Regions from separate parts of the Paenarthrobacter sp. NCHU4564 genome, predicted to be linked through region 3. Evidence: predicted binding sites of a transcription regulator. Region 3 holds the regulator's gene; each other region holds the start of a gene.

Evidence for each region. Region 3 encodes HrcA, which represses chaperone genes, less so after heat shock. Its sites were predicted from a motif close to TTNGCACTCGNNNNNNNCGAGTGCNAA; they were not measured.
Region 1: a site for HrcA is predicted at 2,664-2,690, ahead of ACSVIE_RS03785 (FmdB family zinc ribbon protein). Genes of this name have one in related genera too.
Region 2: a site for HrcA is predicted at 3,823-3,849, ahead of groES (co-chaperone GroES). Genes of this name have one in related genera too.

The regions. Positions count from the first base shown of each region.
Region 1 is NZ_JBQLIS010000002.1:280,249-285,756, forward strand. Features, by position in the region: gene ACSVIE_RS03775 (DUF4011 domain-containing protein) at 1-1,486, shown strand, start outside; gene cpaB (Flp pilus assembly protein CpaB) at 1,509-2,261, opposite strand; gene ACSVIE_RS03785 (FmdB family zinc ribbon protein) at 2,328-2,603, opposite strand; gene ACSVIE_RS03790 (5-formyltetrahydrofolate cyclo-ligase) at 2,737-3,351, opposite strand; gene galU (UTP--glucose-1-phosphate uridylyltransferase GalU) at 3,475-4,380, shown strand; gene ACSVIE_RS03800 (GNAT family N-acetyltransferase) at 4,387-5,013, shown strand; gene ACSVIE_RS03805 (hypothetical protein) at 5,145-5,508, shown strand, end outside.
Region 2 is NZ_JBQLIS010000002.1:252,976-258,483, forward strand. Features, by position in the region: gene ACSVIE_RS03675 (GTP-binding protein) at 1-1,062, shown strand, start outside; gene ykgO (type B 50S ribosomal protein L36) at 1,088-1,210, shown strand; gene ACSVIE_RS03685 (shikimate 5-dehydrogenase) at 1,253-2,065, shown strand; gene ACSVIE_RS03690 (THUMP-like domain-containing protein) at 2,062-3,309, opposite strand; gene ACSVIE_RS03695 (hypothetical protein) at 3,378-3,800, shown strand; gene groES (co-chaperone GroES) at 3,994-4,290, shown strand; gene groL (chaperonin GroEL) at 4,375-5,508, shown strand, end outside.
Region 3 is NZ_JBQLIS010000007.1:180,857-186,364, reverse strand. Features, by position in the region: gene ACSVIE_RS09975 (GerMN domain-containing protein) at 325-1,197, shown strand; gene ACSVIE_RS09970 (16S rRNA (uracil(1498)-N(3))-methyltransferase) at 1,237-2,007, opposite strand; gene dnaJ (molecular chaperone DnaJ) at 2,010-3,140, opposite strand; gene hrcA (heat-inducible transcriptional repressor HrcA) at 3,191-4,198, opposite strand; gene ACSVIE_RS09955 (DUF3097 domain-containing protein) at 4,412-5,260, shown strand; gene ACSVIE_RS09950 (DUF4870 domain-containing protein) at 5,367-5,508, shown strand, end outside.

The DNA of each region.
Region 1 (5,508 bases), on a different contig from region 3:
GGACCTCATCCTGCAGCTCAGCAAGAACTATTACGACGGCGGACTGCGCCGGTTGCCCGATGGCAGCTCCGTGACGGGGCTGGACCGCTCGATCCTGGTGGAGTACATTCCTGACGGCACCGGCTTGCCCGGCGCCGACCACGAGGGCGTCGAATCGGTCACCGCAGAAGTGAACCGCGTGGTGGACCTGGTCTTCGAACATGCGAGGCTGCGGCCCCGCACGTCCCTGGCCGTGGTCACTGCCAGCCTCCGCCATGCAGCGCGCATCGGGGAGGCCATCCGGCTTCAACTGCCCAACCATCCCACGCTGTCCGGATTCTTTGGAGCCGGCCCCGAATCGTTCCGGGTAGTGGACCTGGAGCGCGCCCAGGGCCTGGTTCGGGACCACGTGATTTTCTCGCTCGGCTACGGCCGGACGCCCCACGGCCGGGCGCTGCATTCGTTCGGGCCATTGTCGGTGGAGGGCGGACGCAACCGCTTCGCGTTGGCCATGACCAGGGCCCGGCGCTCCATGCACGTGCTCAGCTGCTTCCGGCCCGAGGATCTTGACCTGGACCGTTTGTCCCACGGCGCAGTGGACTTCTACGAACTGCTTGACCGTGAGTTGTCCGGAAACAGCAACCTGGGAACCCCGGCGTCCCGCGCCGTAGCCAGCGAGCAGGCGTTGGGCGAGGACCCCCTGGTTGCTGACCTGGGCGAACGGCTCCGGGCGAGGGGAGCCCGCGTGTGGCACCTCTACGATGGCGTGCTGGACATTGCTGCCGCTGCCGACCCTGTCCATACCATTGGCCGGGAAGGCGCTGAGGTCCCCACTCCAGTGGCCATCGAATCCGACGGCACCGAACGGTATCGGCGGATGAGTGTCCGTGAACGCAGCAGGTTGCGTCCCCAGCTCCTGGAGCGCATGGGCTGGCGCTACATATCCCTCTGGACCATTGAGGTCTTCACCGATCCGTCGTCCTGCGCGGACCGTATCGGCTCGTACCTTGGCCTTGAGAACCATGTGGCGCACCCGGGAGCGTCCAGCCACACTGGCTTCTTGGACATGGACGTTGAACAATTGGGCGCGGACGGCAGTTCGGCTTATGGCCGCAGTGCCGCTCCCACCCGCGGTCAGCAGGCTGCGGAGGACGTGTCGACGCCCCGGCCCGGCATCGGGGAAGACAGGAAAGAACCAAGCATGACCAATCAGGAAACCGGCGGCGAAGACGTAGCCCGGGCGGAACATGCCCAGGGAAACGGTCCTGCAGGGGATCCGACGCAGGGGGACAGTGAACCGGCGGAGCAGGCGGCGGATGCAGCAGCCGAGGTGGAAACCGGATCCGGAGCAGCTGAAGAGGCTATACCCGAAAAGTCGGCACGGGCATCCTCCGGGGGCATCCTTCCAAACAAGGCTTCCGAAGACGATCCCCGGCGCTGGAACGACGACGAAGGCTACGATCACGACCAGTGGCTGAAGGAGCAGAAGCCCCCTCATTGGGGCTGACCCTTCCCGGGAACGCCGCCCTTCATGAGGGGTTCACCAGCACAAAGAAAAGCTTGCCTTGCGTAGACGCGCCGGCAAGCTTTTCTGCTTGCGCCGGGTCCGCGGCGACAACAACCAAACCCTCGGTTTCGCTGGTCCCAAGCCACTGCCCGGACGTGCCTCCTTGGGCGGAAGTCCAGAGCACCGGGACGGACGCTGCCAGTATGCGGTTGTCCCTGGATTCGTCATACGATCCCGCAGCGGTGAGGACAACGTTGACCAGCTGGCCGGGGGAGAGCAGTTGGATGGATGAAGGATCCGCCATGCGGAGCGGTACGGCGGCCGTCCCCGGGGGCGCTCCTGTCAGGAGGCCGGGGCCCAGAAGGTTTGCTTCGGTGGGCAGTTGGCCCTTGGACAAGGGTGATGCCAGCTGGCGTCCGGCCACGGATGCGGGGTCCTGGAGCATTCCGTCCAGGGCGAGGTCGGGCGGGACGCCGACAGAAGTGAAGTCTGCTTCCGTGAGGCTGGATCCTGCCGGGAGGTCGCGGGCCGCTGCCAGAATGCTGACGCGCTGTTCCGATGCCGGGGTGAGCTGCTGGACGGCGATCCCGGTGGCCAGGCAGAGCAGCAGTGCAACAGTGAGGCGGCGGTTCCTTGCAACCAGGGATCCAAGTCTGAGCCGGCGGGCCGGGTTGCGACTGGTGTACCGGGAAGGCCGGGGGGAAGTAACGGAGGCTCCGCCGACGTACGGTGTTGGACGACGGACTATCAGGGATCCGGATGTTTTTGGTGGCATACAGCCACGTTAAACACCGGAACCGGCCGCTAAACAGCGGCCGGTTGCCTTATGTGGATAATGCGGTCAGCTTGCCGCTGCGGCGGGTGCCGGGGTGGCGGCAGGCGCCGGAGCAGCGGCCGGTGCTGCAGCTGATGGAGCGGCAGAGACCGTACTTCCCTTGGAGTCGCGTGAGTCGGTGCGGTAGAAGCCTGAACCCTTGAAGACAACGCCTACGCTGTTGAACTTCTTGCGCAGCGAGCCCTGGCATTCCGGGCACTCCGTCAGGGAGCTGTCAGAAAAGGACTGGACGATGTCGAACGCGTGGTCGCAGTCTTTGCAGGCGTACGCATATGTGGGCACTGAATTCCTCCTTCAGAACAAAGTACAGGTCCTGATGGATGCTCTGCGGAAAAACCCGCATTAGCAGTCACAGGGCCTGAGTGCCAATTCTAGCATCTGAAGGGGCGCAACCCGCCATGGAATGTGCAGGACCTCACACACCGCCGCCCAAGGCGCCCAAGGTGTGTATGCCGGACGGTGTCAGTGCTTCCGGGACCGGCTGGTCGAATTCTTCGGCGGGGATTGCACCGGAAGGCAACAGGTCGTCGTCGTACACCACCGCAATGGTGGGCGGACGCCCGCCCGAAGCGTCGAATCCCTGCAGGAGGCGGTCGTAGTAGCCGCCACCTTGTCCAATGCGGTTTCCGTCCCTGTCCACCGCGGTGGCCGGCATGAAGATGCCGGCCACGCCCGCTGCCACGCTGCTGTCCAGGCGCTCGCCTTCGGGTTCGTCGATTGGTGCGAAGTCGGACCGCACGAAGGCGGTGTCCGGAGTCCAGTAGACCCAGCTCAGCCGCCGTCCCGCCTCGCAGACGGGCAGCAGCACCCGGTGGCCGGCGTCGTACAGGGAAGCAATGAGCGGCAGCGTTGGTGGCTCGTGGGCCACCCCGACATAGATGGCAAAAGAAGCCTCCGTGCCGTTGGACCGCTTCTCCGCCCACGCCATGCCATGCCCGGCTATCGAAGCGCCGGCGGCGGCCATCTGTTCCGGTGTGAGCGTGCGCCGGTGAAGCCGGCGGCTTCGGCGGATGTCTTCCTTCGTTGCCATCTCAATCCCGTCCGGGCCCCGGTCAACGCAGCAACATCGGCGCTGATGGGGTCCCTGCATTTTGTTCGACCCGCTCGGCGGGGGGTTTACCCGTTGGTGTGCTCCTTCCGTTACATTAGTCCGGTGACTCTCGATAACAATGCTGTCCGTAAGGCCGTCATCCCTGCAGCGGGTCTTGGTACCAGGTTCCTGCCCGCCACAAAGGCGATGCCCAAGGAAATGCTGCCCGTGGTTGACAAGCCCGCCATCCAGTACGTCGTCGAGGAAGCGGTCAAGGTTGGCCTGCACGACGTCCTGATGATCACCGGTCGCAGCAAGCGCGCGCTGGAGGACCACTTCGACCGCGTGCCCGCGCTGGAAGCCACCCTCGCGGAGAAGGGGGATACGTCCAAGCTGGAGGCCATCCAGAAGGCAACCAACCTCGGCGACATCCACTACGTCCGCCAGGGCGACCCCAACGGCCTTGGCCACGCGGTGCTGCGTGCCAAGCAGCATGTGGGACGTGAACCGTTTGCGGTCCTGCTGGGTGACGACCTGATCGACCCCAAGGACGATCTGCTCAGCGACATGATCGCCGTCCAGCAGAAGACCGGCGGATCGGTAGTGGCCCTCATCGAGGTGGAACCGTCCAAGATCAGCGCCTACGGTTGCGCCGATGTCGAGGAAAACGGCGAGGACGGCTACGTCCGCATCAAGCAGCTGGTGGAGAAGCCTTCCCCGGAAGAAGCCCCGTCCAACCTTGCCGTGATTGGCCGCTACGTCCTTCACCCGGCCGTGTTCGACGTCCTGGAAAAGACGGCGCCGGGCCGAGGGGGAGAGATCCAGCTGACGGACGCCCTTGAAGTCCTGGCAGCCGGTGAAGGCGAAGGCTACGGCGTGTACGGTGTCGTGTTCCGTGGGCGCCGCTTCGACACCGGAGACAAGCTCAGCTACCTCAAGGCCTGCATCGAGCTGGCGAGCGAACGTGAAGATCTCGGCCCTGAGCTCCGCGAGTGGCTGCCGACTTTCACGGCCGACCTGCCTAAGTAATTCAGGATGTACGGCTCTGCGATCTGGCCGGTAACGCTGGAAAGCGGAGACCTTGTACTTCGGCCGATCCGTTACCGCGACAAGCGGGAATGGACTGAAGTCCGTTCGCGGAACAGCGAATGGCTGGCTCCCTGGGAGGCGTCCAACCCTGCACCGGGTGGGCGCCTGCCCAGTTACCGGCAAATGGTGGCGTCCCTGAACGCCCAGGCCAGGCAGTCGACCGCGTTGCCCTTCCTCATTACTGAATGGACACCCGGGTTTCCTCAGCCACGCATCGTTGGGCAGCTCACGGTGTCCTCCATTTTGTGGGGTTCGGCCATGATGGCCACCCTCGGGTACTGGGTGGACAAGGAGCGGGCAGGGTTGGGTATTGCCCCCACCGCCGTGGCGCTGGCCACGGACCATTGCTTCCGGGCCCTTGGACTGCACCGCATGGAGATCAACATCCGACCGGAGAACGGTCCCAGCCTGCGGGTTGTCGAAAAGCTTGGCTTCCGGGACGAGGGTTATCGGGAGCGCTACCTTCACATCAACGGTGAGTGGGCGGACCACCGCTCTTTCGCCCTCACGGCGGAGGAAGTTCCGCATGGCCTCCTGGAGGGCTGGCTGAGGGGACGAACGGGCAGGTCATAGGCCCATTGGGGTCATAACTCCAATCATTTGGGGACTCGCCCACGACACACCGCAGGCAATGCCGCTGCACCTGATGATTTGCTTCTACGGTTTTGAATGTGGACTTCCCTCTCAGCAGCTCAGTGATCCTTGTGGTCACTGTCGCGCTCTGGATGGTGTGGGTGGCTCCCTATGTTCTTCGGAGCAAGCGCCAGCAAGTCCAAACGGCCACCGGGCCGGCAGACCACTTCGACGACGAACCAGACGAAACGCAGGCAGGGGTGCTCCTCACGGTGGCGCCGCGGCAGGAGAAACCGATGGAGACCATGCACAGCAAAGCACCGGCGTCCACCTTCGAATCCCGCATGCCTGGACCCTCCGTGGTCACGCCCGCTCCTACCCCCTTCACCATCCGCTACGCCAGGCTGACCTTGGCCTTGTCCGGGCTGGCCTTGCTGCTGACCGCGGTGGTGTCCGCCATCCTGCTCGTATTCCGGGTCGGCTCCTTCTGGCTTC
Region 2 (5,508 bases), on a different contig from region 3:
CTCCTCGATGGTTCCCTGGTCCTGCGCCGCGTCTACAGGGACGGCAAGCTCTTCGAGCGTGAAACCACGGTGCTGGAACACGGCTGCCTCAGCTGTACTGTGCGCCTGGACGTGGTTCCTACGGCAGAACGCCTGGCCTCCTGCGGCTTCGACCACGTAGTCCTGGGCCTCCCGCCCGGAGTGGCTTCCGGGATGGCTGTGACCGAGTTGCGGCAAGGACTCAGCAGGCCTGCTGTGATCGACAATGCCGTCCTGTCCCTCGATCCCGCAGACCTGGACGACCACATCTGGGACCGCCACACCCTGTTCGAGTCAGGCTTTACGTCCATGCAGCAGGACGACCGGACCAGCGGCGAGTTCCTGATCGGTGAGTTCGGGCAAGTGGATACCGTCATGATGCATGCAGGCCTCGGTGCCGAGCTGACAGGACATGCCGGCAGCGGATCCGATGCCTGGCGCAGCGGCATGGAACTGCTGGGACAACTGGCACCGCACGCCGCCGCCGTGGGAACCGGCGACGACTTCCTGCCAGGATGCTTCGATGACGCAGGGGCCCAGGCAAGAACCAGGCCCGGAACCGTGCGCCTGCCGTTGACCGATGCCGTGGGTTCCTACCGCACCGTGCTGCACAAAGCCCCCAGGCCGCTGCACCCCGGTCGCTTCCGTGACGCCCTGCCCAAGCTGGCGGCGGGAAGCCACTGGATGCGGGGACGACTGTGGATCGCCTCGGCAGCCACTACGCGCATCGCCGTCCAAGGCATCGGCCCCCGTGTTTGGCTGGAGAGCACCGGCACCTGGCTGGCCGACGCCCAGGCCACAAGCTCAAAGGCGGGTCGCACCGCACTGGTGCCGCCCGGCGTCGAACCCGTCCTGGACTGGCATCCCGAGTACGGCGACCGTGGCACCGTACTGGCGGTGACCGGACGCTCGGAGGACGTCGATCCCGCGGAAATCGGGCGCCTGCTGGAAGGCTGCCAGCTCAGCGACGCCGAGATGGCACGCGACGGCGCGGTCTGGGAGGACCCGCTGGACCTCAGCGACGCCCTCCAAAGCCCCCATTGATGGAACCAAAGAAAAGGAGCACCACATGAAGGTCCGGAACTCGCTGCGAGCCCTGAAGAAGATCCCCGGCGCCCAGATTGTCCGCCGCCGCGGCCGCACGTTCGTCATCAACAAGAAGAACCCCCGGATGAAGGCCCGCCAGGGCTGACCGTTGCGGGCCGGGCACTGCCGGACGCTGTTTAATGGGTTCATGCCCATCCTGAACAAAGACATGTCCCTGTGCATATCGCTGGCGGCCCGGCCCAGCAACATCGGAACCCGGTTCCACAACTACCTCTACGATCTGCTGGGCCTGAACTTTGTTTACAAGGCATTCGCCCCCGCGGACATCACCATGGCAGTTGCCGGCATCCGTGGCCTGCCTATCCGCGGCGCAGCTGTTTCCATGCCGTACAAGGAAGCCGTGATCCCGCTGGTGGACGTCATGGACCCCTCGGCGCTGGCCATCGACTCCGTCAACACCATCGTCAACGACCACGGCGTGCTGACCGCCTACAACACGGACTACATCGCCATCGCCCGGCTCCTGGCGGACCACAAGGTCCCCTCAACGCACTCAGTGCTCCTCCGTGGAGCCGGCGGCATGGCCAAGGCCGTCGCCGCGGCGCTCCGGGATGCCGGTTTCACCACGGTGACCATCGTGGCCCGCAATGAAGCCAAAGGCAGGGCGCTCGCGGATCTCTACGGTTTCGGCTGGCAGGACGATGTCAACGGTTCCACGGCGGACCTCATCATCAATGTGACACCCCTGGGAATGGCCGGCGCCGACGAGACCGCCCAGTCCTTCAACGACCCGACCATCGCCGCGGCCCAGGTGGTGTTCGACGTCGTGGCCCTGCCCGCTGAGACTCCGCTGATTTCGGCTGCGCGGTCGGCAGGCAAGCCGGTCATCACTGGCGCGGAAGTGATCGCCATCCAGGCAGAGGAACAGTTCGTCCTGTACACAGGCGTCCGTCCCACGCCGGAACAGGTACGCGAGGCATCGGAGTTTTCCCGGCGCTAGCCTGCCTGCTGTGCGTGCGTTGCCGGTTCCACCACGATTGCCACTCTGTCCTCGCCGATCCGGGTGAGGACCAGGGTGGCTGTTTTGCCGCCCTTGGACTTTGCGGCGGGTTTGCCGGGCAGCAACTGCTTCCTCAGTTCCTCCGGGGTGACTGCTGTTCCCCGCTTCTTGATGTCCAGCACGGTGATGCCATTCGCTTTTACCCAGGCCTTCAGCGCCTTGACGTTGTACGGCATGGTCTCGATGACTTTGTAGGCGCGGGCGAACGGTGAGTCGTGCAGTTCCGGGGCGAAGATGTAGGCGATGTGTTCATCCGCCAGGTGCCCGCCCAGCCGTTCGGCGACGTCGGCCACCAGTCCTGCGCGGATCACCGCACCGTCCGGTTCGTACAGGTAGCCTTCAACAGGCCCGACGGCGGCTGCCGGACCGCCGTCGAAATCCTCGCCGCTGGTGATCTCCGCGGCGCCCTGCGGCCCGATCACGAGGGCGGCCCGGCGTACCCCGGGGCGGGCGACGGCGTTGAACCACAGGGTCACCTCCGTGACGTCACCGCTTACCGAAACCCACTGGGCCTCGCAGCCCTCAGGGACCGAATCATGCGGAATGCCCGGGCCCATCTTGACTCCCACGGATCGTCCGGTGGAGGCAAGGTGTTCCACGAACGACAGTGGGGGAGAGAAGGCCTCAGGGTCCCAGATCCTGGTGGTGCCGGACGTGGAGGTGGTGCGCCGGGCGGGATCCAGCCAGACACCGTCCACTCCATCCAGCTCAACGGAGGCAGCGTCGGCGTGCACCACCACTGCGTGGGGGAACGGCATGAGGTTGATGGTGGCACAGGCGGCCGTGGTTTCATCCATCTCCACGGCGGTAACTGCGATATCCATCGACGCCAGGGCCAGGGAATCGGCTCCGAGCCCGCAGCCCAGGTCGGCAACATGGGTGACACCGGCCTTGGCGAAGCGCTCGGCGTGGCGCGCGGCGACATTGAGGCGCGTAGCCTGTTCCAGGCCTGCCTGGGTGAAGAGCATCCGGTGGGCGAACTCGCCGAACTTCGCCTCGGCCTTGGTGCGCAGGCGGGACTGGGTCAGGACGGCCGCCACGAGTTCGGGGGAGTGCCCGGCCTTGCGCAGATCCGCGTTCAGGGCCAGGGCGTCGGCTTCCCGGTACGGTCCGAGCGACGCCAGGAGCTCCCATCCTTCGGTAGTCAGCAAAGGTGCAAGGTGTTCCTGGGGAGCGTTGGGCATGGCATCCAGCCTAACGTTTTCGCGTCCCGGACCGGGACGATGGTGATCAGCCCGATAGGGTTGATTTCATGGAAGACACCGCAGCTCCGCAGCCCTCCGACACCAACAACACCGGCGGAAACCAATCCGTCCGGCCCGGAGCCGATGGACATTCCGCCGGCCGGTCCCTTTCCACTTATGCCCGTCCTGCCCTGATCGCCGGCGTGGTGATCGCCGTGATCTGCATCGGCCTGCTCATCGTCATTTTTGCCTTGGATTCCTTTAATGCCGCCGCCTACTCGGTGACGGGCAAGAGCGTCAACGATGCCACCGACGAGGCCCGTGACATCCGGGAGTTGTATACGGGTGCCCGCACGGGCGGGACCATCGGCCTGGTGGTTTCCGGCGTCGTGGCTGTTTCGTCGGGGATTGCGCTGTACCTCAACCGCGGGGCTGCGGCGGTGGACGGCGATGACGAGGATTACGATCTGGACGATCTCCGGGACCAGTAGCGGGTTCACCCATGACGAAATGCTGGCACTCGCCTTGACCGAGTGCTAACGGCTTACATAGAGTCTGTGTTAGCACTCTCCCCGTGAGGCTGCTAACCACGCCAGGTAAGCTGCCGGCACCGCGACGACGGTTGCACGCCTCGGCACCCTTGTACTTAGTCCATGAATCAGCTCATGAAAAGGAGAGATCCGAGTGTCGGTCTCGATTAAGCCTCTTGAGGATCGTATTGTTGTTCGCCCGCTCGAAGCAGAGCAGACCACGGCTTCCGGCCTGGTCATTCCGGACTCCGCACAGGAGAAGCCGCAGGAAGGCGAAGTTGTTGCAATCGGCCCCGGCCGCTTCGATGACAACGGCAACCGCGTTCCGGTTGACGTAGCTGTTGGCGACGTCGTCATCTACTCCAAGTACGGCGGAACCGAAGTCAAGACCGGTGGCAGCGAGTACCTCGTTCTGTCCGCCCGCGACGTCCTCGCGATCGTCGTTAAGTAACTTCCTGGATTCCCGCACCGCAGCCACTTTGGAAACACTCCGAGCCGCCGCGGTGCGGGTTTTCCGTCTTGAAAGGACACAACCATGGCAAAGCAGCTTGCATTCAACGATGCTGCCCGCCGGTCTCTTGAGGCCGGTATCGACAAGCTCGCCAACACTGTCAAGGTGACGCTGGGCCCGCGCGGCCGCAACGTCGTACTGGACAAGAAGTGGGGCGCGCCCACGATCACCAACGACGGCGTGACCATCGCCCGTGAGGTGGAGCTTGACGACCCGTACGAGAACCTTGGCGCACAGCTGGCCAAGGAAGTAGCCACCAAGACCAACGATGTCGCCGGTGACGGCACCACCACGGCCACCGTCCTGGCCCAGGCCCTGGTCAAGGAAGGCCTCCGCAACGTCGCAGCCGGCGCAGCTCCGGGCGAGATCAAGCGCGGCATCGAGGTTTCCGTGGAAGCCATCGCCGCCCGGCTCCTGGAGAACGCCCGCGAGGTCGAAGGCACCCAGGTCGCCAACGTTGCCGCCATCTCCGCGCAGAGCGATGAGGTTGGAGAGCTTCTTGCAGAAGCTTTCGGCAAGGTGGGCAAGGATGGCGTCATCACCATCGAAGAGTCCTCCACCACCCAGACCGAACTGGTCCTCACCGAGGGCATGCAGTTCGACAAGGGCTACCTGTCGCCGTACTTCGTCACGGACGCAGAGCGTCAGGAAGCCGTCCTCGAAGACGCGCTGATCCTGATCAACCAGGGCAAGATCTCCTCCCTGCAGGAATTCCTGCCGCTGCTGGAGAAGGCCCTCCAGGCTTCCAAGCCGCTCTTCATTATCGCCGAGGACATTGAAGGCGAAGCCCTGTCCACGCTGATCGTCAACCGTATCCGCGGAACGCTCAACGTTGTGGCCGTCAAGGCACCGGGCTTCGGTGACCGCCGCAAGGCCATGCTCCAGGACATCGCCACCCTCACCGGTGCGCAGGTTGTCTCCCCGGACCTGGGCCTCAGCCTGGACACCGTTGGCCTTGAGGTGCTGGGTACTGCCCGCCGCATCACGGTTACCAAGGACAACACCACCATCGTTGACGGCGCCGGCACGGAGCAGGACGTGGCCGACCGCGTTGCACAGCTCCGCGCAGAGCTCGCCCGCACCGACTCCGACTGGGACCGCGAGAAGCTGCAGGAACGCCTGGCCAAGCTGGCCGGCGGCATCGGCGTGATCAAGGTT
Region 3 (5,508 bases):
TCAGTTGCCTTCAATCCTACGCCAGCCCGCCCTTCGGCGGACGCCTTCTGTCGCCCCGGCCGGGCAGGCAGGCGCCCTGCGACATTTTGTCTCAACTCGGCATCGGGCCGGTATCAATACTGTTTCAGTTGCGGCGCATGCCCGGAAATCCCCGGTGACCGCCGCCGCCGATGTGCCAAGCTGGCATGGCGGCAGAAACAACGCCACGTGAAAAACTTCCGGCGGACACCGCCGAAACCAAGGCAAGGACCCCCCATCAAGCAGCCGGCACACACCCAGCATGGCGCACCACAACGGAGGAAATCCGTGGTGGCCGCGCCGGCAATGCTTGCTGTCCTCCTGTTGACGGGCTGCATCGCCAACGGTGGTTCCACTCCGGAGTCCACCAGCCCCCCGGCGGCCAGTCTCCAGGAGGCCCCGGCCAGCAATGCACCGCTGGAAACAACCCAGGCTTCCACCAAGATTCCCGTGTACTGGATCGGTCGCAGCAAGGACGAGGTGTACCTCTACCGCGAGTTCCGGGACATTTCGGGTGATGGGAACCCCGTGACCACAGCCCTGCGGATCATGATGGCCGACAAGCCGCTGGACCACGACTTCTTCACGCCGTGGCAGGAGCCCGGCAGTTTGGCCACCTCGATTTCCGGCAAGAACGTCATCACGGTTGACGTTTCCCGTGATGCCTTCAACTCCAACCTCGACGCCGGCATGGCGCAGCGGGCAATCCAGCAGCTCGTCTATACGGCTACCGCGGCTGCTTCGTCGTCGGGACTGATCAATTCCGGGCAGCAGATCCAGGTAGTCATCCTGGTGGACGGACATACGGATTTCATGGCCTTCGGCCAGGTCCGCCTCGGCCAGCCCATGTCCCGGGATGCCTCCTTGGTGGCCCCCCTGTGGATTATCGATCCCCAGGAAGACAACGCCCTTCCGCCCGGAGCCGTCAAGTTCAATGGACGCACCACCAACAGCTCACTGCCCGTGGCCTGGCAGATTCTGCAGGACAATGGCAACGGGGACCGGGCCAACCTGCTGACCGGCCAGACGAAAGCTTCCGGCGAGGCCGGGCAACTCGGCGTCTTCTCCTTCAGCGCCACGCTGAAGCCCGGGAAGTACGAGGTTCGTGTTTCGCAGGTGGACGCATCCGGCCAAACCGATGAAAGCACCACCGATACCCGGCTGTTCCGCGTCCAATAACCCTGCCGGGCGGTACCCGGGCGGAGCTGTCGGCAGCGCCTACCAGCGTCCCAGGACATCGCTGGCAAGAACGACGGCGGCAGGACCCGCCGTCGACGACCGCAACACGTGGTGACCCAAGAGCGCCGTAACGGCCCCCGCGTCACTGAGCCGGGTAACTTCCCGCGGTGAGATGCCGCCTTCCGGTCCCACGATCAAAAGCACTTCAAGGGGTGCTTCTGTCCCGTCAGCCACCAGGCTTGCCGCTTCCAGGACAGACCGCAGGGAGTTCCTGGCGTCCTCATGCAGGATGATGGCCATGTCTGCTGCCGCGACCGCCTTGGACAGGCCGGCCGAGTCCGCCACAGGACGAACCTCGGGTATCCAGGACCTGCGGGCCTGCTTGGCCGCAGCTGCCACCACGGACTGCCACTTGGCATGGGCCTTGGCTGCCCGGTCGCCCTTCCACCGGACAATGGAACGTTCGGCCTGCCACGGCACCACCGCATCAATTCCAAGCTCGGTAGCCGTCTCAATGGCCAGCTCGTCGCGGTCGCCCTTGGCCAAGGCCTGGACAAGCACCAGACGGACCGCAGGGCGCTGCTCGAAGGAAACCTCACCGGCCTTAACGGACAACGACCCCTGCCCGGCTTCAACCACCGTCCCGGTGAGGCGGGTCCCGGCGCCGTCGGTGATGTCCACGGATTCACCGGCCACGATCCGCTTTACCGTGACAGCGTGCCGGGCTTCCTGTCCGTCCAGGACGAACACCGAGCCCGGCCCGACGCCATCCAGCGCACCCGGCGAGGCGAAGAAAACGGGATTGCTCACCGCTACAGGTTACCGAGCTTGTCCCGGAGCTTGGCGAACATGCCGCCGCTGGCCACCAGCTTGCCCTCCGTGAACTGTTCCCCGCGCAACTTGGCGAGCTGCCTTAGCAGGTCTTCCTGCGCCGCATCCAGCTTGCTGGGCGTCTCAACATGGAGGTGCACTTTTAGGTCGCCGCGGCCATACCCACGCAGGTGTGTCACACCGAGACCACGCAGGGTGATGATTTCACCGGATTGGGTTCCGGACTTGACGTCGATTTCCTGCGGGCCGTCAAAGGTTTCAAGGTTCAATTCGGTGCCGAGCGCGGCTGCAGTCATCGGCACGCTCAACGTTGCGTGGAGGTCGTCGCCTTCCCTGACGTACGTGGGATCGTTGTTGACCCGGATCTCCACGTACAGGTCGCCGGCCGGACCACCTGCAGGACCGGCCTCGCCCTGGCCGGAGAGCTGGATACGGGTTCCTGTGGCTACACCCGCGGGGACCTTGATGGTGAGCGAACGGCGGCTGCGGATACGTCCCTGGCCGCTGCACTCGTTGCACGGATCCTTGATGATGGTGCCGAAGCCCTCACAGGAACCACAGGGTGCCGTGGTCATCACCTGGCCGAGGATGGACCGGACCGCGCGCTGTACCTGGCCGCTTCCGCCACAGATGTCGCACCGCTCCGGATGCGTGCCCGGGCGGCAGCAACTGCCGTCACAGGTGGGGCATACGACGGCGGTATCTACTTCAAGCTTCTTATTGACACCGAAGACGGCATCCTTGAGGTCGATCCTGACGCTGATGAGGGCGTCCTGTCCGCGGCGTACACGGGAAGCCGGGCCTGCGTGGCCGCCTGCGCCACCGCCGAAGAAAGTATCGAAGATGTCCTGGAACGCGAAACCCTGGCCGGAGTAGCCGCCACCGAACCCGTTGTCGGTACCGTTCTCGTTGCCGGTTGCATCGTAGACCCGCCGCTTCTGGGGGTCGGACAGGACTTCGTAAGCATGGGTCACTGCTTTGAACTGTTCCGCGACGTCCTCGCCCGGGTTGACGTCCGGGTGAAGCTTTCGTGCCAACTTTCGGTACGCCTTTTTGATCTCTTCTCCGGTCGCTTCCGGGGAGACTCCCAAAACGTCATAGTGGCTGCTCAAAGTCGGTATCTCTTCCTTGTTGTACTGCAGTTCTTTACCCCGGGGCTGCTTCAGCCACCGAGAATTCGTGACAGGTATCTGGCCACGGCGCGTACCGCGGCCATGGTGGTGGGATAGTCCATCCTGGTGGGACCAAGGATTCCGACTTTGGCTCCCGAGCCGTACCCGGTAGCCACCACCGATGCTTCCGCCAGCCCGTCGTAGGGGTTCTCGCGCCCGATGCTGACCGTTACACCCCGTGGGTCGTCGCCCATATCCGACAACAACCGGAGCATGACCACTTGTTCCTCAAGGGCTTCAAGAACCGGGCCGATGCTCAGGGGAAAGTCGACGTTGGAGCGGGCCAGGTTGGCAGTTCCGGCCAGCAGAATCCGCTCCTCCCTGCTGGTATCGCTCAAAGTTTCGAGTCCGTGGGCAAGTCTCTGCGCCAGGCCCCGGAGCTCGGGACGGCACAGCGCGACCACCGAGGGAAGAACCTGGGGCAGGAGGGACAACTGCGTGCCGGCAATGCTGCCAAGGAACTTGGAGCGCAGAGCCATCAGGGCGTCGTTGGAGACCTCAGATCCGGTCTCGATGACTTTCTGGCCCACGCTGCCGGTGTCGGCGATGAGGACTGCCAGTACCTGGGTTGGGCCCAGGAGGACGAATTCCACGTGGCGTACCAGGGCTTGCTTGGAGTGGGGATACTGCACCACGGCCACCTGGTTGGTCAGCTGGGACAGCAGCCGTACGGTCCGCTCCAGGATGTCATCAAGATCATCCGGTCCTTCAAGCAGGGAATGGATGGCGCGCCGTTCCGCAGCAGACAGAGGCTTGACCTGTGAGATCCGGTCCACGAACAGGCGATAGCCCTTGTCCGTGGGAATGCGCCCCGCACTCGTGTGCGGCGCTGCGATGAGGCCTTCCTCTTCCAGGACCGCCATGTCGTTCCTGATGGTGGCACTGGACACGCCAAGATGGTGCCTCTCCACCAACGCCTTTGACCCCACGGGCTCCCGGGAGTGTACGTAGTCCTCAACGATGGCACGGAGCACTTCAAGCTTGCGTAGCTCACTCATTGCAACACCTCCTGACGACTTTCCCCGGTCCCGCCGACCACTGATCGCGGGACAGACGGCTCACACCGTTTTTAGCACTCAACATGCCCAAGTGCTAATAGTCTAGTATGCGCCCCGGCGTTGTTAGCATGGAAACCGCCCGCCGGGATGTCGGGCGCGGGCCGCGCACCCTTGCCGTCCTGCTAATCCCGCCCAGCTACGAGAGGCAGGCCCTTGGCCTTTGACACGTGGGGTCCCACCGATCTCTCCGCCCCGGCCAAAACCGGGCTCCCTGAGGTCGCCGTCCAGCGGGGCATGGTCCTGGAGGACGTGCAGTCCGGCTGGGTGGGAGAAGTCACGCGCGTGGAGAAATCCGGCGGAATGCATATCGTGTCGCTGGAGGACCGCCGGGGCAAGACCAAATCCTTTCAGCTCGGTTATGGCTTCCTTCTGGAAGGCCAAGCCATCCGGCTCATGCCGCCCGCGGCGAAAGCGCCCGCCTCGCCGGCAGGTGGCCGTACAGCATCCGGCTCGGTGCGGGTGGAGGGCCAGCGGGCCCAGGTAGCCAAGGCGAGCCGCATCTGGGTTGAGGGCAAGCACGATGCCGAACTCGTGGAAAAAGTCTGGGGTGACGACTTGCGGGCCGAGGGGATCGTGGTGGAACCACTGCACGGCGTGGATGACCTTAAGGCCGCGATTGCCGCCTTCAAGCCTGGTCCCGGGCGTCGGCTTGGCATCCTGGTGGACCACCTTGTGGCCGGCTCCAAGGAATCCCGGATCGCTGCGGAGGCGATGACGTTTCCCGGTGCCACGGGAAACGTACTGATTGTCGGGCACCCTTATGTGGACGTATGGCAGGCGATCAGACCCAAAGTCCTCGGCATCGAGCAGTGGCCCTCAGTTCCCAGGGGCATGGACTGGAAAACGGGAATCCTGAAGGCTTTTGGGTGGCCGCACACCACCGCCGAGGACATCGGCCTGGGCTGGCAGCGGCTCCTGGGGGCGGTACGTACCTACGCCGATCTCGAGGCCTCGCTGTTGGGGAGGGTGGAAGAAGTCATCGACTTCCTCACGGTCCCTTAGCGGAAATTCCCGGCGCGGGTCACGGCACCGTGGTCCCGGAACCCGGCCGGGACACAGTATTCTGGGACAGCAAGACCGCAGCACCTCGAAGCAAAGGGAACACACCGTGGCAGACAACGCACCTGATGAGCCGGGCCGGGCCGCTGGTCAGCCCCAGTACCATGGCGCACCTGCGAACGCACTCCCCCTGACCGCAGGCGAAGACCGCCAGTGGGCCACCTTGGCGCACTTCGGCGGCATCCTGGGCT